Regions from separate parts of the Nocardioides eburneiflavus genome, predicted to be linked through region 2. Evidence: predicted binding sites of a transcription regulator. Region 2 holds the regulator's gene; each other region holds the start of a gene.
What was found. Region 2 encodes LexA, which represses DNA repair genes until DNA is damaged. Its sites were predicted from a motif close to TCGAACANNTGTTCGA; they were not measured.
Positions count from the first base shown of each region.

Region 1 (7,423 bases), 1.0 Mb from region 2:
GCCGACGGCGTACGGCATCTTGCGGGTGTCGCCGGTGGTGACCTCGACGTCCTCGAACCGGACGCCGAGGGTGTCGGCGACGATCTGCGCGAACGCGGTCTGGTGGCCCTGGCCCTGGGTGGTGAGGCCGGTGGCGACCTTGACCTTGCCGGAGGTCTCGATGTGGACGTGGGCCCCCTCGTAGGGACCGACGCCGGTGCCCTCGACGTAGCAGGCCAGCCCGATGCCGACCCGGCGGCCCTGGGCGGCCATCTCGGCTCGGAAGTCCTCGAACTCGTCCCAGCCGACGAGCTCCTTGAGCTTGGCCAGCGACGCCGGGTAGTCGCCCGAGTCGTAGGTCAGCTCGCGACCGTCCTGGAAGATCAGCCCGTGCTCGTAGGGGAACTCGTCGGGCTGGATGAAGTTGGCGGAGCGCACCTCGGTGCGGTCCTTGCCGAGGTAGGCCGCGATCGCGTCCATCGTCCGCTCCATCACGAAGCAGCCCTGCGGCCGGCCGGCACCGCGGTAGGGCGTGACGATGACGGTGTTGGTGTAGAGCGACTCGAACACGACGCGGTAGTTCTGCGGCTTGTAGGGCCCGAGCAGCTGCGTGGACGTGATGATCGGGACGATGAGCCCGTAGGGCGTGTAGGCGCCGTGGTCGTGCCAGAACTCGACGTCGAGCCCGAGCACCCGGCCCTCGTCGTCGAAGCCGACCTCGACGTGGTGCTCCTGGGCGCGCTCGTGCGCGGACGAGATGAAGTGCTCACGCCGGTCCTCGGTGTACTTGACCGGCCGGCCGAGCGTCTTCGCCGCCAGCGGGACCAGCAGCTCCTCGGGCCACGGGTGCACCACCTTGACGCCGAACCCGCCGCCGACGTCGGGGGTGATCACGTCGACCTTGGCGAGGTCGAGGCCGAGCTTGGCGGCCACGCAGCCACGCACGCCGGTCGACGTCTGGGTGGACGACCACACGGTCAGCCGCGAGGTGTCGGGGTCCCACCGGGCGACGGTGCCGCGGCCCTCCATGGGCGTACAGGCCGAGCGCTCGATGTCGAGGTCGAGGGTGAGCGTGTGCGGAGCAGCGGCGATCGCGGCGCGGGCGTCGCCGTTCTCCTGCTCCATCCGGGCGCCGACGTTGTCGGGCACGTCGTCGTGGACCGTACGCTCCGCCGCGCGGGCGGCGGCGATGCCGACCACCGGCTGGAGGTGCTCGTAGTCGACGCGGATGCGGGCGACGGCGTCCTCGGCGACGTAGCGGTCGACGGCGACCACGAAGGCGATCGCCTCGCCGACGTAGTTGACCTCCTCGCGCGCCAGCGCGTACTGGGTGCGGCCGTGGGTGAGCGTCGGGTGCGGGATGAGCAGCGGCAGCGGCTCGGCCATCGGGCCGGTGAGGTCCTCCCAGGTCCACACCGCGACCACGCCGTCGAGATCGAGCACGTCGGAGACGTCGATGTCGACGATGCGGGCGTGGGCGTGGGGCGAGCGGAGGACGGCCGCGTGCAGCAGCCGCGGGTCGTCGGTGAGGAGGTCGTCGACGTAGCGGCCCTGTCCGCGCAGGAAGCGCTGGTCCTCCACGCGCGGCACCTTGGCGCCGAAGAGCTTGGTGGTCACTCGTCCCCCTTGCCCAGCTCGGCCGCGCGCAGCACCGACTTCACGATGTTCTGGTAGCCGGTGCAGCGGCAGAGGTTGCCGGCGATCATCTCGCGGGCCTCCTCCTCGCTCGGGTCGGGGTTGTCGGCGAGGCCGGCGGTGATCGTGGTGAGGAAGCCGGGCGTGCAGAAGCCGCACTGGAGGCCGTGGCAGTCGGAGAATGCCTGCTGCACCGGGCTGAGCGACCCGTCGTCCTCGGTCAGTCCCTCGACGGTGGTGATCTCGGCGTCGACGGCCGACACGGCGAGCATCAGGCACGAGCGCACCGGCCTGCCGTCGACGAGGATCGTGCAGGCGCCGCAGACGCCGTGCTCGCAGCCGACGTGGGTGCCGGTGAGGCCGCAGTCGTGGCGCAGCGCGTCGGACAGCAGCCGACGGGCCGGGACCTGCACCTCGTGGACGGATCCGTTGACGTGCAGTCGTACGTCGTGGAGCTGCTCGGCGCCCGGGATGCTCATGCGCTCCTCCCCTGTGTCGTCGTCTGGCGGGCGTGGTGGATGGCGTCCGCCAGGACCCGCGGCGTCAGCACCTTGACCAGGTGGGCGCGGTAGGCGGCGGTGGCGTGGATGTCGTCGGCCGGCTCGAGCTCGGCCAGCGCCGCACCGGCGGGGTCGTCGAGGGCATCGGTGACGTCTACAACGACGGGCACGTCGCTCACCGACACGAAGCCGACCCGCGCGCGGGTGACCTCTCCCCCGGCGGTCTCGACGTGCGCGGCGACCCCGACCAGCGCGTAGTCGCCGTGGCGACGGGCGATCTCCTGGAACGCGACGCCCGCCCCCGGCCCGAGGGCCGGGAAGAACGCCTCGACGGCGATCTCGTCGTGGGCCAGCGTCGACTCCAGCGGCCCCGCGAAGAGCTCGGCGGCGGGGATCGTACGGCGCCCGCGCACCGACGCGACGTCGACCGATCCGTCCAGCAGCCGCAGGACCATCGGCATCTCGGCCGCGGCGTCGGCGTGGACCAGTGAGCCCACCGTCGTGCCGCGGTTGCGGATCGTGGGGTGCGCGACGTGGCTGAGCGCCATCGCGAGGAGCGGCTGGCTCGCGGTCGCCTCGGCCGAGGCGAGCACGTCGGCGTGGCGGGCGAGGGCGCCGATCCGTACGCCCTCCCCGGCCCCGTCCCCGGCCCCGCCCGGAGAGACGGTGACGTGGCCGAGGTCGGGCAGGGCGTTGATGTCGACGAGCATCGAGGGTGCGGCCAGACGCATCGAGAGGAGCGGGACGAGCGACTGGCCGCCGGCCAGCACCTTCGCCCCCTGCTGCCCCGCGAGCGCCGCGAGGGCTTCCTCGAGGGTGGCCGGGCGCAGGTAGGCGAAGGGTGCGGGCTTCATCGGTTGTGCGCGCCTCCGGAGGCTGCGTCGTCGACGCCGCCGTCGTAGCCGGGGTGGCTGAGGTTGCGGGTGACGGTGCCGGCGCCGTCCCCGCCACGGCCCTTGACCATGTGGAAGAAGACGATGACCAGGATCGTGCCGAGGGCGATGCCGCCGAGCTCGAAGTCGTCGCCGAAGGTGAGGGTCACGCCGCCAATGCCGGCGATGATGCCAGCGGCCAGGCCGACCATGTTGACGGGGTTGCCGAAGTCGATGTTGTTCTCGACCCAGATCTTCGCGCCCACCAGTCCGATCATTCCGTAGAGCACGACCGTGATGCCGCCCAGGACTCCGCCCGGGGTGGCGTTGACGACCGCACCGAACTTCGGGCAGAGGCCGAGCAGGATCGCCACGAGCGCGGCGACGTAGTAGGCGGCCGAGGAGTAGACCCGCGTGGCGCCCATGACGCCGATGTTCTCGGCGTACGTCGTGGTCGGCGAGCCGCCGAACGCGCTGGCGAAGGCGGTCGCGATGCCGTCGGCGCCGATGGCGCGGCCCATGTAGGGGTCGAGGTCCTCGCCGGTCATCTCGGCGACGGCCTTGACGTGGCCGGTGTTCTCCGCGACGAGCGCGATGACGCCGGGCAGGACGAGCAGGATCGCGGTCAGCGAGAACGACGGGCCGTGGACGACGGAGACGCCGTCAGCCAGGGTGCCGCTGGGCAGTCCGATCCAGTCGGCGGCCTGGACGGCAGCCCAGGAGACGCGGTCGTGCTCGACCGCCTCACCGTTGCTCACCGGTGTCACGGAGGTGATCGGGCCGATGACGACGTCGGCGAGCCACGACAGCAGGTAGCCGAAGATCAGTGCCAGGAAGACCGCGATGCGCGACCAGAAGCCGGGCAGGGCCACGGCGGCGAACACCATGAACGCCGCCGTCAGCAGGGCGATCCACTGGTCCTGTGGCCAGTAGATGCCGGCCACGACGGGTGCGAGGTTGAAGCCGATGAGCATGACGACGGCGCCGGTGACTGCGGGCGGCAGGATCCGGTGGATGAGCTCGGCGCCGGCGAAGTGGATGAGCACACCCACGGCCGCGAGCACGAGGCCGCCGACGAGGATCGCGCCGGTGACGTACGACGAGTCGTTGCCCTCGTCGAGAGCGCGGATCGCCGCGACCGACGCCACGAACGAGGCGCTGGTGCCGAGGTAGCTCGGCACGCGGTTCTGGACGATCAGCAGGAACAGGATCGTGCAGAAGCCCGAGAACATGATGGCGAGGTTGGCGTCGAGCCCCATCACCAGGGGGAACACGAAGGTGGCGCCGAACATGGCGACCACGTGCTGGGCGCCGAGCCCGATCGTCTTGCCCCACGGCAGCCGCTGCATCGGCAGCACCGCCTGACCGGGTGCGGGATCGACCACGTCCCACTTGAACATCGACATGTGCAGGCCTCCAGATTCGCAGGGGTGTGTACCCGAGAAGCCACAAACTAGTGCGGCCCATCTCACACCCTCACTGGCGACATCTGCCGAAGGAACGCCGCAGTCGCTGACAAGTTCTCGGGTGGGTCGGGCAGATGTCGACCATGACGTGCACGTTCCCGCCTGTCACCTCGCGCACTCGTACGCTTCGGGGATGGAGCTGCGCCGCGCGACCGAGGCCGACGCACGACCCATGGCCGCCATCGCCGCAGCGGCGTACTCCCCCTACCTCGAGCGCTTGGACGGCCTGCGGCCCGGCCCGATGGACACCGACTACGCCGCTGCGGTCGCGGACACCGAGGCCTGGGTCGCCGTGTCCGGTGGCGCCGTCGTCGGCTTCGTGCTCCTCGTCGAGGAGGACGGGTGCCTGCTCCTCGAGAACGTCGCGGTCCTGCCGGAGCACCACGGCCGCGGCATCGGGCGCCGGCTCCTGGAGCTGGCCGAGCACCGGACTGCCGAGCTGGGGCACGACCGCCTCCGGCTCTACACCCACGTGACGATGATCGAGAACCAGGCGCTGTACGAGCGGACAGGCTACGTCGAGACCGCCCGCACCACCGAGCACGGGTTCACGCGGGTGTTCTACGAGAAGCGGCTCTGACCGATCTCCCCATCGGTGGTCGACCAGCCTGTCAGCCATCGCTGGTCGAGTAGCCGGCGAGGAACGAGCCCCGGTGTATCGAGACCCGGGCGACCGTTCGCTGGTCGAGGAGGTCGCGCAGCGACCGTCACGAGACCCCTGACCCGGTGCGCAGACCTGTTCGGAAATACTTCTCCACAGTCGCGTTCTCACAGGTCGCAGTGTCGGTGGGCTCTGGGAGACTGGACCCATGTCCACCACTGCTCCGGCCCCCGCCACCAGCCCCGTGCTGGATCGTGCGGTGCTGGATCGTGCGGTGTCGGATCGGGTGCTGGATCGGGCGGTGGCGGCGATGACGGCGAAGCGTCGCGTGGAGGTCGAGGTGCTGGAGTCCGCGCTGGCGTGGGCGCAGGCGCACGTCGTGTCCGACGAGGAGGTGGCGGCGGGGTGGCGTTCGGAGACGATCCACGCGCCGGGGTCGGCGGCGGCGTTGTTCGGGGAGCGTCCCCTGCCGATCGCCGGGGAGGGTGCCCCGCTGGTCGCGGAGTTCGCGGTGGTCGAGCTGTCGGGGGTGTTGGAGCAGTCCCACGAGGCCACGCTGGCGCTGCTGGGTGACGTGCTCGACCTGGCCCACCGCCTGCCACGGCTGTGGACGCTGGTGCGGTCGCTGGGCGTGCCGGTGCGGCTGGCGCGGGAGGCGGCGCGGGTCTCGCGCGACCTCGACCCGGTCGCGGCCGGCCACGCGGACCGGCTGCTGGTGTGGCAGCCGCGCCGGTTGAACCCGCACCGCATCGGGGTCCTGGTCCACGAGGCCCGCCTGTACGCGGACCCGGACCGGGCGATCGCCGACCACGACCACGCGCTGGAGTCCCGGCGGGTGGAGGTGCGCCACGAGCAGGGCGCACCGGGGGTGAGCGAGGTGTTCATGAGCCTCGACGTGGCTGATGCGGTCGCGTTCGACCACACCGTGTCGACGATGGCCACCACCATGCGAGCCCTGGGTCACCCCGGCGACCTCGGCGTCCGCCGCGCCCACGCGGTGGGGCTGCTCGCGGACCCGCAGCGGGCGCTCGACATCCTGGCTGTCGCGGATGTCGCGGACCCCGACCGGCCGGTCGACCCCGCCGTCGACGAGTCGGTGTGCGTGGCCGAGGAAGCCGCCTACGCGACCCCGGACCCGTTCCGCCGACCCACCACCGACACCCCCTCGAAGATGTCAGGCCGGGCGGGTCGGGCGGGTGAGGTGCGGCTGGTGCTGCACCTCACCGACCGCGACCTCCTCGCCCACGGCATTGACTCCCAGACCGTTGATGCCTGTGGGGTGGCGCGCAGTGACGAGCTCGGCCCGATGCTGCTGGGCCGGCTCCAGACGTGGCTGCTCACCGCCGGCACAGTGACCATCCAGCCCGTCCTCGACCTCGACCCGGCAACGAGCCCGATGCCCGCGGTCGACCAGCACGACCCGCCCGCGCCGATGGCCGCCGCAGTCCGGCTCCGGGACGCCACCTGCGTGTTCCCCGGCTGCAGCCGTCCCTCCGGGCGGGCCGACCTCGACCACATCGTCGAGTACGTCCCCCTCGACGAGGGCGGGCCACCCGGCCAGACCCACCCGGCCAACCTCGCGCCCCTGTGCCGGCGACACCACCGGGCCAAGACGTTCGGCGCCTTCACCTACCACCGCCGACCCGACGGCGCGTACGAGTGGACCCTGCCCTCCGGCAGGCGCATCGTCACCGACCCACCCCGCCCACGACCGAGACCAGGCCCAGGACCACAGCCACGCTCCAGACCCTGACCGCCCCGCCAGCCCGACACCACCGGTGATCGGGCCAGCGGCACGCCCAGGTCCGCGGCGCGGCTGCGGGAGTCACCCGGGAGGTGCGACCACCGCGTCAGCCTGCCCCGACATCCGGAGTGCCTCGGACACGAATCCGCTGGCTTTGAGGTCCTCGACTGCTGCGCGCAGGAACGCCACGGTGTCCGGGTGCCGCCCCTTCGCGGTGCCCACTGCCTGCTGGATCTGCATGAATCGCTGGTCGATCAGGCGCATGTCCGCTCGCCCCTGGACGAAGGCGGTCATCGGTTGGCGGATTCCCGCCGCGGCGTCCAGCCCGTCGTCGAGGAAGACGTCGACGCCCTCCTCGCCTCGCACCACGGTCGCGTGCTGGAGGGTCCGGGTGAGGTGGAGGTCGTACGCGGAGCCGCGCTTGACCCCGATCCGCACGCCGGGCTGGTTGATGTCAGCAGGCGTCTGGTGGCCGGCATCCGCGCGGACCGCGTAGACACCTTCGACCAGGCGCGCCCCGATCTCACTGGCAAGGGCGACCGTGACCAGGACCCGAGCCGGCTGTCAGCCCCGGCGCAGGATGTCGCGCAGCACCTGCGGGTAGTTGGTGATGATGCCGTCGACGT
Region 1 covers NZ_SRRO01000001.1:2,650,862-2,658,284, reverse strand. The annotation lists gene cutA (aerobic carbon-monoxide dehydrogenase large subunit) at 1-1,596, opposite strand, end outside; gene EXE59_RS12475 ((2Fe-2S)-binding protein) at 1,593-2,093, opposite strand; gene EXE59_RS12470 (FAD binding domain-containing protein) at 2,090-2,968, opposite strand; gene EXE59_RS12465 (uracil-xanthine permease family protein) at 2,965-4,392, opposite strand; gene EXE59_RS12460 (GNAT family N-acetyltransferase) at 4,586-5,032, shown strand; gene EXE59_RS12455 (HNH endonuclease signature motif containing protein) at 5,262-6,806, shown strand; gene EXE59_RS23775 (type 2 periplasmic-binding domain-containing protein) at 6,879-7,235, opposite strand; gene EXE59_RS12445 (glycerophosphodiester phosphodiesterase) at 7,362-7,423, opposite strand, start outside.
Region 1: the regulator LexA is predicted to act here: its motif matches at 5,181-5,196, upstream of EXE59_RS12455 (HNH endonuclease signature motif containing protein).

Region 2 (7,423 bases):
CTCGAAGGCGCGGCTCGGAGCCGCGCGGTGGGACGGCCCGCACATCAGGCGTCCACCGGTCCGCTCGCGGCCTGCACCCGGTTGGTGCCGGACCTCGTCGCCCAGGAGGCGGTCCACGACGAGCCCGCGGCGCGGTCGGCACGGTCGCCGACCACGTACCAGTCCATCTGCACTCGCTCCGGCGTGACGTCGAGGACGGAGTAGCCGTGGTCGTCGAAGTTGAGGTACTTCACGTGCCGGTTGTTGGTCTGGATGACCGCCTCGACGGCGAGCGAGGAGGTGCGCGCCGGGGAGCCGGTGATGTCCTTGAGGTTGTTGGACGTGACGGAGGTGCAGACCAGCTCGACGCCGGCCGAGTCGCCGAGCGGGTAGGTCGCCGCGTCGTGGGGGAGGTCGCAGGCCCAGCCGGAGTGGATGTCGCCGGTCAGGAACACCACGTCGCGCAGCCCCTGGTCGCGGATGTGGTCGAAGAGCTCGCGCCGGTCGCGGGTGTAGCCGTCCCACTGGTCGACGTTGTAGGGCGCGCCGTCGCGAGGGAGCAGGCCGGTGACGTCGTTGACCGGGTCGACGAGGTCGTGGGGGAGCTGCGCGAAGGTGACCGGCGCGATCATGACGGGGTTGCCGACGAGCTTCCACTGGGGCCCGCCGCGCCGCAGGCGCCGCTTGAGCCAGTCGAGCTGCGCCCGACCAGCGATGGTGCCGTCCGTGCCGCCGGTCGGGGTGGGCACGGGGCTCGGCGCGGGTGTCGTGGCCTGCCGGTCGCGGTAGGTGCGCAGGTCGAGCATGCTGAGCTCGGCGAGCGCACCGAACCGCAGCGTGCGGAACAGCCGCGTGCCGTCACCCGTGGCGGCGGTGCCGGACATCCGCACCGGCATCCACTCGTCGTACGCCCGGTGCGCGGCGGCGCGACGAGCGGCGTAGTCGCCCTCCGCGGGCTGGTGGTTCTCCGCGCCGTCGCGCCAGGCGTCGTTGGTGACCTCGTGGTCGTCCCAGGTCACGATGAACGGGTGGCGGGCGTGCAACGCACGCAGGTCGGGGTCGGACTTGTACTGCGCGTGCCGCTGGCGGTAGTCGGCCAGGCCGACCATCTCGCGCGCCGGCGCGTGCGGCCTGATGTCGGTGTTGGCGCGGCCGTAGCCGTACTCGCCGGGCGCGTACTCGTAGAGGTAGTCGCCGAGGTGGATCACCGCGTGGAGGTCGTCGCGCCGGGCGAGGTGGCGGTAGGCGGAGAACCAGCCGGCCTGGAGGTTGGCGCACGACACCACGCCGAACCGCAGGCCCGCGGGCGTGGCGTTGCGGGCCGGGGCGGTGCGCGTACGCCCCACCGGGCTCGTCTCACCGCGGCAGGTGAAGCGGTAGAAGTACGCCGCGTCGGGGCGCAGCCGGGTCGCGTCGACCTTCACGGTGTGGTCGCGGGCGGGCCCGGTGCGGACCGACCCCCGGCGTACGACGTCGCGGAACCCGCGGTCGGTAGCGACCTCCCACGTGACCCGTACGCGGGGGCCGGCGCCCGAGCCCGGGTCGGCGGCCGCGGTCGGGGTGACGCGAGTCCAGAGGACGACCGCGCGCGGGAGCGGGTCGCCGGAGGCGACGCCGTGCTGGAAGGTCTCGTGCCGGGGTCGTGCTCCGACGGCCTGGGTGCCGCCGGCGACCGCGGCCGCCCCGGCGCCGCCGGCGATAACGGCCCGTCGGGAGAGGTGGGGTGAGGGGGTCACGGGTGGTTCAACGACGCACCCGCGCCGGGATTACGCCCCGCTTGGCCGCTGGTTGAGCAGGGCGCCCAGCGCCCGTGTCGAAACCCCCGCTTGGCCGCTGGTTGAGCAGGGCGCGCAGCGCCCGTGTCGAAACCCCCGCTTGGCCGCTGGTTGAGCAGGGCGCCCAGCGCCCGTGTCGAAACCGAGGCGAGTCGAGGCCTTGGTTCCGACACGCTCGTTCCTCGCTGCTCAACCAGCGGGACGTTCGGTCGTCCGGCGGCTTTGGCCGCTGGTTGAGCAGGGCGCGCAGCGCCCGTGTCGAAACCGAGGCGAGTCGAGGCCTTGGTTCCGACACGCTCGTTCCTCGCTGCTCAACCAGCGGGACGTTCGGTCGTCCGGCGGCTTTGGCCGCTGGTTGAGCAGGGCGCGCAGCGCCCGTGTCGAAACCGAGCGAGTCGAGGCCTTGGTTTCGACACGCTCGTTCCTCGCTGCTCAACCAACGGGACGTTCGTTCCTCGCTGCTCAACCAGCGGGACGTTCGTGCCTCGCTGCTCGACCAGCGGCACGCGCGCTCAGCCGAACGGGATGCGCCCCCGCAGCGACTCCGGGTCGTTGACCGGCTGCTCGCCGGTCTCCTTGATGACCTCGCGCGCCTTGTCGACGCTGTCCCAGACGTTCCAGAGGACGACGCCGCGGACCTGGCCGGACTTCAGGTAGTAGACGACGCCCGTGCCGATCTCGCCGTCCTTCCAGTCCTCGACCAGGTCGAGGCGGCTGCTGGTCTCGCCGACGGCCTCGTAGCCCTCGTCGAGGATGTCGGACCAGAAGAACGGCGTGTAGTCGTACGCCGCATCGGCGCCGGCCATCACCCTGCCGGCGTGCTCGCCGGACTTCTCGGCGTGGTCGACGTGCTCGACCCGGCGGCGGCCGAGGAGGGCGTCGGGGTAGGACGCGACGTCGCCCGCGGCGTACACGTCGGGGTCGCTGGTGCGCAGGTGGTCGTCGACCACGACGCCGTTGTCGACCTCGAGGCCGGCGGCCTCGGCGAGCCCGGTGCGCGGCAGGACGCCGACGCCGATCACGGCGGCGTCGGCGACGATGTGGGAGTCGTCGTCGAGGCGGATCCGTACGCCGCCGTCGTCCTCCTCGCCACCCGAGACCGAGCCGTGCACGATGGTCACGCCGCGGTCGGCGAGCTCCTTGGTGAGGTGGGCGGCCAGGGCGCGCGGGAACATCTGCTCCTGCACGTCCTCGAGGTCGAGGACGAGGGTGACGTCGATGCCGTTCTGGATCAGCGCCGAGGTGATCTCGGAGCCGATGTAGCCGCCGCCGACGACCGCGACGTGGCTGCCCTTCGCGGCGACCGCGCGCAGCCGCTCGTAGTCGGCGGCGGTGCGGTAGTAGAGGACGCGCGGGCCGGGGTCGACGCCGAGCACGCGCGGCTCTGCGCCGGTCGCGAGCAGGAGCTTGCCGTAGCCGACGCTGCTGCCGTCGGCGAGACGTACGACGTGGGCCTCGCGGTCGATCGCGGTGACGGTGGTGTCGGTGAGGAGGTCGACGGCGTCGTCGTCGTCGAGGTCGCCGGCCAGCGAGCTGCCCTCGAGGGTCGCGTCGTCCTTGAGCCAGAGGTCCTTGGTGAGCACGGGCCGGTAGACCGGCTTGGCGGGCTCGGAGCCGAGCACGCCGATCGTGCCGCTGGCGTCCTCGGCGCGGATGCCCTTCACGGCGCTCGCCGCGGCGACCCCCGCTCCGACGATGACGTAGTCGTAGGTCTTCTCGGCGTCAGTGTTTCGGGCGTCGCTCATGCTGCCATCGTGGCCCGCGGGTGGTGGGCTTTCAACGCCCGTCCCACCCCTACGGCTCTCAGAGGCTGCGGAGCACCGCCGTCACCACGCCGAGGATCGTGGCGTCGTCGCCCGGGATCGGGTCGTAGGCGTCGTTGTGCGGCAGCAGCCAGACGTGGCCGTCCTTGCGCTGGAACGTCTTGACCGTGGCCTCGCCCTCGATCAGCGCGGCGACGATCTGGCCGTTGGTGGCGGTCTGCTCCTGGCGGATCACGACGTAGTCGCCGTTGCAGATGGCCGCGTCGACCATCGAGTCGCCGGAGACCTCGAGCAGGAAGAGCGTGCCGTCGCCGACGAGCTGCTTGGGCAGCGGGAACACGTCGGTGACCTGCTCCTCGGCGAGGATCGGGCCACCGGCGGCGATGCGGCCGACGACCGGGATGTTGACCGCGGTCGGGGCGATGTCGCCGATGCCGGTCTCGTCGACGCTCGACTCCTCGCCGTGGGACAGGGAGCGGCGCGCCGCCATCACCTCGGGGAGGAACACCTCCAGGGCGCGGGGACGGTTGGGGTCGCGCTTGAGGAAGCCCTTGCCCTCGAGCACGCGCAGCTGGTGGGCCACGCTGGACGACGACGTGAGGCCGACGGCCTGGCCGATCTCGCGCATCGACGGCGGGTAGCCCTTGGACTCGATCGAGTCCTTGATCGTGGCGAGCACGCGCTGCTGGCGCGGCGTCAGCCCGGTGGCGTCCGGGGGGCCGTCGGGCATCTCGATGACGTTCTTGTCGTCCTGCTTGGCCATGGCGTCCTCCACTGCGTGGTGCCCCCACCGTCCGCGCCGGGCGGGAGCTGTGCGCTCACCGTAGCCCTCGGTGGGCCCGAGGATCAAACACCTGTTCGAAGTCGCGTGTCGCTGGGATGGCGCTAGTGTCGGTGCGATGCAGACCTCGTGCGTCGTCACCGGTGGAGCGCGCGGGATCGGGCGCGGCATCGCGGAGCTGATGGTCGCGCGCGGCCACGCCGTCGTCATCGGCGACCTCGACGGGTGGGCGGCCGCTGCGACGGCGGCGGAGATCGGCGCGGTCGCGGGCCTCGGTCAGGACGTACGCGATCCCGCCTCCCACGTCCTCGTCGCGGAGGAGGCGGCCCGTCACGGGGCGCTGACGTCGTGGTTCAACAACGCCGGCGTCGGTGACGACGGCGCCCTGGCCGCGCTGACGGACGAGCAGGTGCGCCGCCTGGTGGAGGTCAACCTGCTCGGTACGACGTGGGGCACCCGAGCCGCGCTGGCGGCGTTCGGGCCGGCCGGGGGAGACGTCGTCAACGTCGCCTCGCTGTCGGGCCTCGGGCCGGTGCCGGGCTACAGCATGTACGCCGCGACGAAGGCCGCGGTCGTCTCGCTGTCGGCGTCGGTCAACGCCGAGGCCCCCCGCGGGGTGCGGGTCCACGCGCTGTGCCCCGACGGGGTGGACACCGCGATGCTGGCCGCGCAGGACCCCGACGGCCTCGGCTCGCAGCTGACCCACTCCGGCGGCCCGATCCTCGGCGTGGCCGAGGTCGCCGAGGCGGCCGTCGCCCTCGTGGGCTCGCGCCGCGTGGTGCGGACCGTGCCGGGCTGGCGCGGCGGGGTGGTCCGCGGCGCCGCGCTCGCCCCGGGCGTCACGCAGCACGCCGCGTCGCTGTTCGCGGCGCAGGGGCGCCGCGCGATGCGGCGCCGCGCCGCCGGCTGAGCGCGGGCGCCCGCCCGACCACTTGCCCACTCGAGCGGGCATATGTCCGCTCGAGCAGGGGCATGCTGTGCGACCGGCGACTACTCGGGTCACCAAGTGGACCGCAGGGCGCGATCAGGGCAGGCGTACCTGGCCGTGCTTCATCTTCCAGAGGAAGTACTTCTCGAAGCCGAGCTTCATCGCGTGGGCCTGCGGGCCGGGGATCAGCACGCCGTGCTTGCGCGGCGGCAGCATCTTGTCGGCGAGGATGATGACGCCGTTGTTGCCGGCGTCCATCACGCAGACCGCCGGGATGTCGCCGAACGCCTTGTGCGCGTCGGGTGCCTCGCCCCTGATCTGGGCGGCGATGTTGGTCGCCGCGACGTGGGCCTGCTGCTCGGTGGGGAAGCCGGTCTTGGGGATGCCGACCGGCGTGGGGGTCTGCCACGGGACGTCGACCGCGGCGGCGACGCCCACGGCGTACACGTCGTCGTAGGCCTCGCTCTGGTAGGTGTCGCGCACCTTCACGAACCCGTTGTCGTCGGCGAGCTTGGGCGTGTTGCGGACGACCTCCTGGCCGGAGAACGGCGGGATGATCATCGCGTAGCCGAAGTCGAGCGCGCTCCCGTCGGCGAGCACCAGCCGGCCCTCGTCGACGTGGTCCATCGCGGTGTCGAGGACGGCGTCGATCTTCTCCTTCTTGAGGAACATCCCGAGCAGGCTCTCGCCGTGGGGGAGGCCGCCGATGCCGAAGTGGCCGAGGAACGGCTCGGCGCTGACGTAGGTGAGCTTCACGCGGTCCTTGAGGCCGGCCTTCTTCAGCTGGTAGCTGGTGTTGAAGAGGAACTCGTACGCCGCGCCGAAGCAGCCGGCGCCCTGGGTCGCGCCGATGACGACGTCGCCCGGCTTCTCGCGGAACTGCCGCCAGCCCTCACCGGCGTGGATCGCGTCGTCCATCGTCGTGATGGTGTGCGCGTTGCCGCCCTCGCCGAGGCCGGGGATGACCTCGAAGCGGTTGCGGTAGCCGGTGGCGATGACGAGGTAGTCGTAGTCCTGCGGGCCGGCGGTGGTCTCGACGCGCCGGGCCTCGGGGTCGATCGCGGTGGCCTCGGCGTGGACGAACTCGACGTCGTGCTCCTCGAACGTCGGGCCGACCTTGAAGGTGATGTCGGCGCGGGTGCGCTTGCCGAACGGCACCCAGATCAGCGACGGGGTGAAGAGGAACTCGTCGGAGGAGGACACCACCGTCACGTCGACGTCCCCGTGCAGCTCGTGCTTGACCGTGATGGCGGCGGTGAGACCGCCGAAGTTGCCCCCGAGGACCAGGACCTTCTTGCGCGACATGGCTCGCTCTCCTTGTGTCGTGTGGCTGTGCCTCCACGCTCGTCGCTCCGGGGTGGTGCGGGTAGGTCCGTTGGTCCTCTCCGTGGGGGCCGTCCGGACGTCGAACAATTGTTCGCCCTGATGCTTGCGTTGTTCGAACAGGTGCTCTACCGTCGTACACATGTTCGATCGAACGCCTGATCGACACCCGGTGGCCCAGGCCACTGTCGGTGGGTCCGACTAGACATTCGCTCGACAGAGACATCCGGCTGAATCTTCCCCAGGAGGCCACCATGAGCACCCTCAGCCTTGCCCCCGCCTTTGCCCCCGTTCCCGTCCGCCGCGGCTCGACCGTACGGCTGACCCGGCGCGGGCGCCTCGTGGTCTTCGTGACCTCGCTGTTCCTCGTGCTCAGCGTGGCCTTCATGCTCGCCGGCGGCGCCGTCGGCACGGGCTCGTCCGGTGAGCCGGCGCCCACCGAGATCGTCCAGGTCGCTCCCGGCGACACCCTCTGGGGGATCGCCAGCGAGATCGCGGCCGACGGCGACGTCCGCTCGATGATGAACGAGATCGAGCGCCTCAACGCCCTCGAGTCCACCGGCCTCAGCGCCGGCCAGAAGCTCCGCGTCCCTGTCGTCTCCGACTGACGCGCGAGGCCTCCATCAGCCGCTTCGACCCCGGCTGGTGGAACCAAGGGGAAGACCGAGGGGCGGGCCTGGTGGCCCGCCCCTCGGCGCATGTGTTCTCGGTGGTCGAGCAGCGACCGTCCTTCCCGCATCGGGAATCACCGGTTGCCCGGTGGTTCCCGACAGCAATGTGGAGTCCGTGAGCCGGATAGCGGGTCGCGGACTCCACAATCTCCGCCACCGCAGGGGGACTCGGGTTATCCACAGATCCTCGTCGGGGGTGGTTC
Region 2 covers NZ_SRRO01000001.1:1,651,223-1,658,645, forward strand. The annotation lists gene EXE59_RS07760 (alkaline phosphatase family protein) at 1-45, opposite strand, end outside; gene EXE59_RS07765 (alkaline phosphatase D family protein) at 45-1,715, opposite strand; gene EXE59_RS07770 (NAD(P)/FAD-dependent oxidoreductase) at 2,267-3,499, opposite strand; gene lexA (transcriptional repressor LexA) at 3,558-4,280, opposite strand; gene EXE59_RS07780 (SDR family NAD(P)-dependent oxidoreductase) at 4,417-5,208, shown strand; gene EXE59_RS07785 (NAD(P)/FAD-dependent oxidoreductase) at 5,323-6,531, opposite strand; gene EXE59_RS07790 (LysM peptidoglycan-binding domain-containing protein) at 6,804-7,157, shown strand.

Region 3 (7,423 bases), 1.4 Mb from region 2:
CCGCGAAGACCGGGACTGACCCTCGGGTCCACGCCATGGCGACGCTGCGCGTGACCCGCGGCCAGGCGCTCGCCTGGCGGCTTGGCCGGCAGCACCTGCTCGTCGGGGCTGCCGACGCGACCGAGGTCGTCCGGACCCTGGCGGCCGTGTCGGTCTTCGGCGCCGACCCCGACCTGTCCGTACGCCGACGGCTCGCGTCGCCCGGTCCGCCCGGGGAGGTGCAGCGGGCGCTGGCCGACGGCCGGCTGATGAGGACCTTCTCGTTCCGCGGGTCGGTGCAGGTGATGGCCCCGGACACGGCCGGCGCCTACCTCGCGGTCCGTGCAGCCGGACGGCAGTGGGCACGGAGGAGCTGGGTCGAGCACTACCGGCTCGCGGCCGACGACTGGCCCGACCTGCGCGCAGCGGTCCGCGAGGTCGTCGCGGACGGCCCGGTGCCGCCCCGTGCCGTGGCCGACGCCCTGACCGGGTCCGCGCGCTTCGGGCACCTGGCGCGGGAGTTCGCCGAGCCCAACCACACCCTGCTCAAGCCGCTCGCCTGGCAGGGCGACATCGCCCTCGGGCCCGACCTCGCCGGCCCGCTGGTGCTCCAGAGCCCGGGCGCGGCGCCCGGGTGGGCGGGCATCCCCGACCTCGACGAGGCGGGACCGCGCACGGTCCTGGAGTACGTCGACGCGTACGGCCCCACGGCCCCGGAGCACGTGCACCACTGGCTGGGCGAGGGCCTGAGCGCCGGGCGCAAGCGACTCGAGCAGTGGTGGCACGCGGTGCGGGACGACCTCGTCGAGGTCGACGTCGGCGGCGAGCCCCGCTGGCAGGTGGCTGAGCGCATCGACGAGCTGGCCCTCACGCGCGCGGAGCCGACCGTGGTGCTCCTGCCCGGCAAGGACAACTGGGTGGTGGGACCGGGCACCAAGGACGCGTGGGTCGTCCCCCACGGTCACGGCACCGAGATGACCCGCGGTGTCAACCCGGTGCTCGTGGACGGGGTCGTCGCGGGGACGTGGCGGGTCGACGGCGACGCGCTCGAGGCGACCGTACCGCCGTCCGAGGAGCTGTCGGCCGAGGCCGGTCGCCTGGGCTCGCTCCTGGGCAGGGCGCTCGAGCTCAGAACCCCGTGAGGCTGTAGGCCGGCTCGCCCAGGTCGGCCATCGCGGCGAGGCGGCGTACGGACTCCTCCGAGCCGTCGAGGCGACCGGCGCGATGGAGCGTGCGCACGGGGACCGCGCCCAGGTAGAGCGAGCCCAGGGTCTCGGACGTGAGGCGTACGTCGGGCTCGTCGTCGGTGCGGGTCACGGTCGCCACGCCGTCGTTGGTGGTGACCGTGAAGCGGCCGGCGGCGTGGCCCTGCGGGTCGTCGACCTCGACCACGACCGAGCCCTCCGCCGACCAGGGCCGGGCGGCGAGGCAGCGCGGCACGTCGAGGAGCCGCAGCCAGAGGAACTCCTTGACCTCGGTCGTCCTCACCCGGTTGAGGTCGGTGAGCGCCCACATGAGCGGGTCGTCGGGGTGGAACAGGTTGAAGGTGACCTTGGCGACCCGGTCCATGCTGCCCAGGAACGACCAGAGGGCGAGCTGGGCCTGCGGCGTGAGCGTCGCCATCTCGTCGACCTTGACCGTGTGGTCCTCGCCGGGCTTCCAGAGGACGAAGCCGTCGACGGTTCCGGTCGCGTCGAGGTGCACGGCCGCGCGGAGCTTGCGGTTGGGGCCGCCGCTGCTGGGGTCCCAGGCGCCGGTGTGCATGTCCTCGTAGGGGGCGGGCCACGCGACCGAGCCGCGCTGGCGAGCGTGGAAGGTGTCGAAGACGGCCTTGACGTGCGGCCACGCGTCGGCCGGCTCGACCAGCTCGACGCGACCGGCGTCGGCGAGGTCGCGGAACCCGAACCCCGGAGTGGTGTCGACCTCGACGCCCACGCGGAAGGTCGCCGGGCCGAAGCCCCAGCGACCGTAGATCGTGGCCTCGGCCGCCGTCAGCGCGGCGATCGGCACGCCGGCGGCGACGGCGTCGACGAGGTCGTCCTCGATCATGCGGCGCAGCAGGCCCTGGCGGCGATGCGTGGCACTCGTGGTGACGTCGGTGATCATCCGCAGCGGCAGCAGCTCGCGCCCGGCGTTGAGCGTCTTGTCGAGGCTGGCGTACGTGGCGACGGGCATGGGGCCCGCGCCGAACTCGCCCTCGGGAAGCCAGGCGCCGCGCACGATCACCGCGTCGGTGCGGTAGTGCTTGACCCACCTCTCGACGGCGTCGTCGTCGGGGCGGTCCTCGCTGAAGCCGCGCAGGACCGCCTCGATCCAGCCGCGGCGCCGCGCGGCGGCTGCGGGGGAGTCGTCGGAGAAGTCGAGGATGTCGAAGGCGTAGTCCACCCGGCCACGCTAGTGAGCGCGGGCCCGGACGGGCCACGGGTTATCCGTTGGTCGAGGAGGGACGGAGCCCCGTCACGAGACCACGAGCAGCGGCGCCGCGACCAGCACCGACCAGATCAGCTCCGAGGCGCCGGTCGCGGCCAGGACCGGGATGAGCGCCGGACCCTGCGCCCCGCCGAGGACGGCCCGCGTCGGGACGCCCGCGCGGGCCAGGAAGCCGAGCCCGACCAGCGCCCACCACGTCGTCGCGGCGGCGACCGCGACGACCGCGGCGGCGGCGGCGAGGACGAGGAAGGCGTACAGGTAGCGGGTGCGCTCGTCGCCGAGGCGTACGGCGAGGGTGCGCTTGCCGGCGACGGTGTCGGTGGGGATGTCGCGCAGGTTGTTGGCGACGAGGATGGCGCAGGCCAGGGCGCCGATGCCGACGCCGGCGTAGAGCGCGGGCCACTCCCAGGTCGAGGTCTGGACGTAGGTCGTGCCGACCACGGCGACCAGGCCGAAGAAGACGAAGACCATCACCTCGCCGAGGCCGAGGTAGCCGTAGGGCCTGTCGCCGCCGGTGTAGAACCAGGCGGCCACGACGCACACGAGCCCGACGGCGACGAGCCACCAGGCGGTGGTCGCCGCGAGGACCAGGCCGGCGACGGCGGCCACGCCGAAGGCGGCGAAGGCCGCGAGCCTCACCGCGCGGGGCGTCGCCGCGCCCGAGCCGACGAGGCGCATCGGACCAACCCGCTCGGCGTCGGTGCCGCGGATGCCGTCGGAGTAGTCGTTGGCGTAGTTGACCCCGACCTGCAGCGCGAGGCTCACGACCAGCGCGAGCAGCGCCTTCCACCACACGGCCTGGTCCACGTATGCCGCGACGCCGGTGCCGGCGAGCACGGGCGCGACCGCAGCGGGGAGGGTGCGGGGCCGGGCGCCGGCGATCCAGTCAGCGGTGGAGGTCACCGGTGGATTCTGGCAGGGGTGCGTCGGGCTCCATCGGCAAGGGCTCCTGCGAGACCGCGACATCCACGTGCTCCGGGTCGCTCGCCCGGGCGTCGGCCAGGACGTCGGCGGGCACGTGCTGTTCGAGGAAGCGTCGACCTGCGTGCGCCGACTTGTGCAGGCCGGCCGCTGCCACGACGACGATCGCCGCGATCGTGAGCCAGCCGAGGGCGCCCCACTCCATCGCGAGGAAGCCGTAGGCCGCGGGTGCCCAGAACCGCCCGAGCGTGCCACCGAGCTCGGAGACGCCCTGGTAGTCGCCGCGGCGACGGGGGTCCATCAGCTCGACCTCGAGGGTCCAGCCCGAGGCGGAGAGGAAGAGCTCGGCCCAGGTGAGGACGATGTGGCCGAGGAAGAACAGCACGATGGTCAGCCAGCCGGTCGTCTCGTGCGTGGCCAGGGTGACGAGGCACGTCAGGACGAAGAAGAGGGTGGAGAGGCGTACGGCGCGCAGGGCGGTCTCGACGTTGCGGATGCCACGCGACGCGAGCCGCGGGAGCACGATGCACATGACCGTGTTGGTGCCGAAGAGCACCGCGACCAGCACCTTGGGTGCGTCGGTCTCGGTGACCAGCCACACCGGGATGACGGTGTGCAGCAGCACCTGGTTGGTCCACATGACGCCGGTGAAGAAGGTGACCGCGATCCAGCTGCGGTTGCGGATCGCGGGGATGCCCTCGGGCTTGACCCGTGGCTCGGAGCTGCGTACGTCGTGGCTGGCGTCGGGGAGCCGAGGGATCGCCAGGGCGTTGAGGAGGAACAGCAGCGCGCTCACCACGGGTGCCCACCGCAGGACGTCGGTGCCGAAGGCGATCGCGCCCGCGCCGAGGAAGGCGCCGATGCTGAAGCCGACGTTGAGCGCGGAGTAGAGGTAGGCGCGCGACTCGACGCGCTCGGCCGGCGGCAGGATGTCGATGACGTACGCACCGTGGGCCGCGCCGCCCAGGGTGCCGGCGACCTCCATCACGACGGCGAGCGCGACGTACTCGGGGAAGCTGTCGATGAACGGCCACGCCAGGAACAGCACGCCATGGATCGACGCCGACAGGGTCCACATGCGCTTCGGGCCGAAGCGGTCGACCAGCTTGCCCATGGGCACGGCGACGATGAAGCTCGCCACCGCGGCGATGGTGAGTCCGATGCCCACCTCGGCCAGCGAGAGGCCGACGACGAGGGTGAAGAACACCGCCGACCCGGCGAGGAACGCGCCGTCGCCGGAGGCGAAGAGCAGGGACTGGACCGACAGCCTCCGCGCGAGGGGGGACGGGGGCGTGGCGTAGTTCTTCAGGGCCGTGAGCATCGCCGGTCATTCTCGCCCGGGGGACCGACAGTCGTCCTGCGATTTTCGGTCGGGGCAGTGGGTGGCGGCGTGCTCTCGGTCACCCCTCGGTGGCCGGGCAGCCGGTCACTGCTTCGGTGGTCGAGTAGCCGGGCGAGGAACGAGCCCCGGTGTATCGAGACCCGGGCGACCGTTCGCTGGTCGAGGAGGTCGCGCAGCGACCGTCACGAGACCCCTGACCCGGTGCGCAGACCTGTTCGGAAATACTTCTCCACAACCCTGTTCTCGCAGGTCGGGGTGTCGGTGGGCTCTGGGAGACTGGACCCATGTCCACCACCGCTCCGGCCCCCGCCACCAGCCCCGTGCTGGATCGTGCGGTGCTGGATCGTGCGGTGCTGGACCGGGCGGCGGCGGCGATGACGGCGAAGCGTCGTGTCGAGGTCGAGGTGCTGGAGTCCGCGCTGGCGTGGGCGCAGGCGCACGTCGTGTCCGACGAGGAGGTGGCGGCGGGGTGGCGTTCGGAGACGATCCACGCGCCGGGGTCGCCGGCGGCGTTGTTCGGGGAGCGTCCCCTGCCGATCGCGGGCGAGGGTGCCCCGCTGGTCGCGGAGTTCGCGGTGGTCGAGCTGTCGGGGGTGTTGGAGCAGTCCCACGAGGCCACGCTGGCGCTGCTGGGTGACGTGCTCGACCTGGCCCACCGCCTGCCACGGCTGTGGACGCTGGTGCGGTCGCTGGTCGTGCCGGTGCGGCTGGGGCGGGAGGCGGCGCGGGTCTCGCGCGACCTCGACCTGGTCGCGGCCGGTCACGCGGACCGGCTGCTGGTGTGGCAGCCGCGTCGGTTGAACCCGCACCGCATCGGGGTCCTGGTCCACGAGGCCCGCCTGTACGCGGACCCGGACCGGGCGATCGCCGACCACGACCACGCGCTGGAGTCCCGGCGCGTCGAGGTGCACCACGAGCAGGGTGCACCGGGGGTGAGCGAGGTGTTCATGAGCCTCGACGTGGCTGATGCGGTCGCGTTCGACCACACCGTGTCGACCATGTCGACCACCATGCGAGCCCTGGGTCACCCCGGCGACCTCGGCGTCCGCCGCGCCCACGCGGTCGGGCTCCTCGCGGACCCGCAGCAGGCCCTCGACATCCTGGCCGCCGCGGATGTCGCGGACCCCGACCGTGACGTCGACCCCGACCGCGACGAGAGCGTGTGCGTGGCCGACGAGGCCGCCTACGCGACCCCGGACCCGTTCCGCCGACCCACCACCGACACCCCCTCGAAGATGTCAGGCCGGGCGGGTCGGTCGGGTGAGGTGCGGCTGGTGCTGCACCTCACCGACCGCGACCTCCTCGCCCACGGCATTGACTCCCAGACCGTTGATGCCTGTGGGGTGGCGCGCAGTGACGAGCTCGGCCCGATGCTGCTGGGCCGGCTCCAGACGTGGCTGCTCACCGCCGGCACAGTGACCATCCAGCCCGTCCTCGACCTCGACCCGGCAACGAGCCCGATGCCCGCGGTCGACCAGCACGACCCGCCCGCGCCGATGGCCGCCGCAGTCCGGCTCCGGGACGCCACCTGCGTGTTCCCCGGCTGCAGCCGTCCCTCCGGGCGGGCCGACCTCGACCACATCGTCGAGTACGTCCCCCTCGACGAGGGCGGGCCACCCGGCCAGACCCACCCGGCCAACCTCGCGCCCCTGTGCCGGCGACACCACCGGGCCAAGACGTTCGGCGCCTTCACCTACCACCGACGACCCGACGGCGCGTACGAGTGGACCCTGCCCTCCGGCAGGCGCATCGTCACCGACCCACCCCGCCCCCGACCGAGACCAGGACCGAGACCAGGACCAGAGCCACGGTCCAGACCCTGACCGCCCCGCACGCCCGACACCACCGGGTCTGTCCGACTAACGGTGTAAGCAGCGGTTCCATTGTTAGAGGTTCTCCGGGGCCGGCATCCGATCGGCGAAGGTGATGGCGAAGGCGTTGAGTGCTGGCTTCCACCTCATCGTCCATCGTGTCTGACCGGTGCCCTTGGGGTCCAGCGACCTGGTGACCATGTAGAGGCACTTCATCGCTGCCTGCTCGGTCGGGAAGTGGCCCCGCACCGTGACCGCGCGACGGTAGCGGGCGTTCAACGACTCGATCGCGTTGGTCGAGCACAGCACCTTGCGGATCTCGGCGTCGTAGTCGAGGAACGGGGTGAACTGCTCCCACGCCGATCGCCACAGGCCACTGATCGCGGGGTAGGGCTTGCCCCACTTCTCGTCGAACTCCTCGAACGCCCGCCAGGCCGCCTCCCGGGTCGGGGCACCGTAGATCGGCTTCAGATCGGTGGCGATCTGTCCCCAGTACTTCTTCGAGGCGTAGCGGAAGGTGTTGCGGATCAGGTGGATCACGCACGTCTGCACAACGGCTTGGCCGTACACCGCTCCGACGGAGTCGGGCAGGCCCTTGAGGCCGTCGCAGATGACGAAGAAGATGTCCTCCACGCCGCGGTTCTTCAGCTCGGTCAGGACCTGAAGCCAGAACTTCGCTGACTCCCCGCCACCGGTGCCGGCCCAGATGCCGAGGATGTCCTTGTGGCCGGCGAGGTCGACACCGATCGCGGCGTAGATCGGACGGTTCCCGACCTGGCCGTCGCGGATCTTGACGTAGATCGCGTCGATGAACACCGCGGCATAGACCTTCTCCAGGGGCCGCGAGGTCCACTCGGCCATCTCGGCCACGACCTTGTCGGTGATCCTCGAGATTGTGTCCTTCGACAGCGAGGCCCCGTAGATCTCGGCGAAGTGAGCG
Region 3 covers NZ_SRRO01000001.1:208,058-215,480, reverse strand. The annotation lists gene EXE59_RS01035 (DUF4229 domain-containing protein) at 1-19, shown strand, start outside; gene EXE59_RS01030 (DNA glycosylase AlkZ-like family protein) at 36-1,121, shown strand; gene EXE59_RS01025 (GNAT family N-acetyltransferase) at 1,108-2,364, opposite strand; gene EXE59_RS01020 (1,4-dihydroxy-2-naphthoate polyprenyltransferase) at 2,437-3,312, opposite strand; gene EXE59_RS01015 (MFS transporter) at 3,296-4,651, opposite strand; gene EXE59_RS01010 (HNH endonuclease signature motif containing protein) at 4,957-6,495, shown strand; gene EXE59_RS01005 (IS256 family transposase) at 6,559-7,423, opposite strand, start outside.
Region 3: the regulator LexA is predicted to act here: its motif matches at 4,876-4,891, upstream of EXE59_RS01010 (HNH endonuclease signature motif containing protein).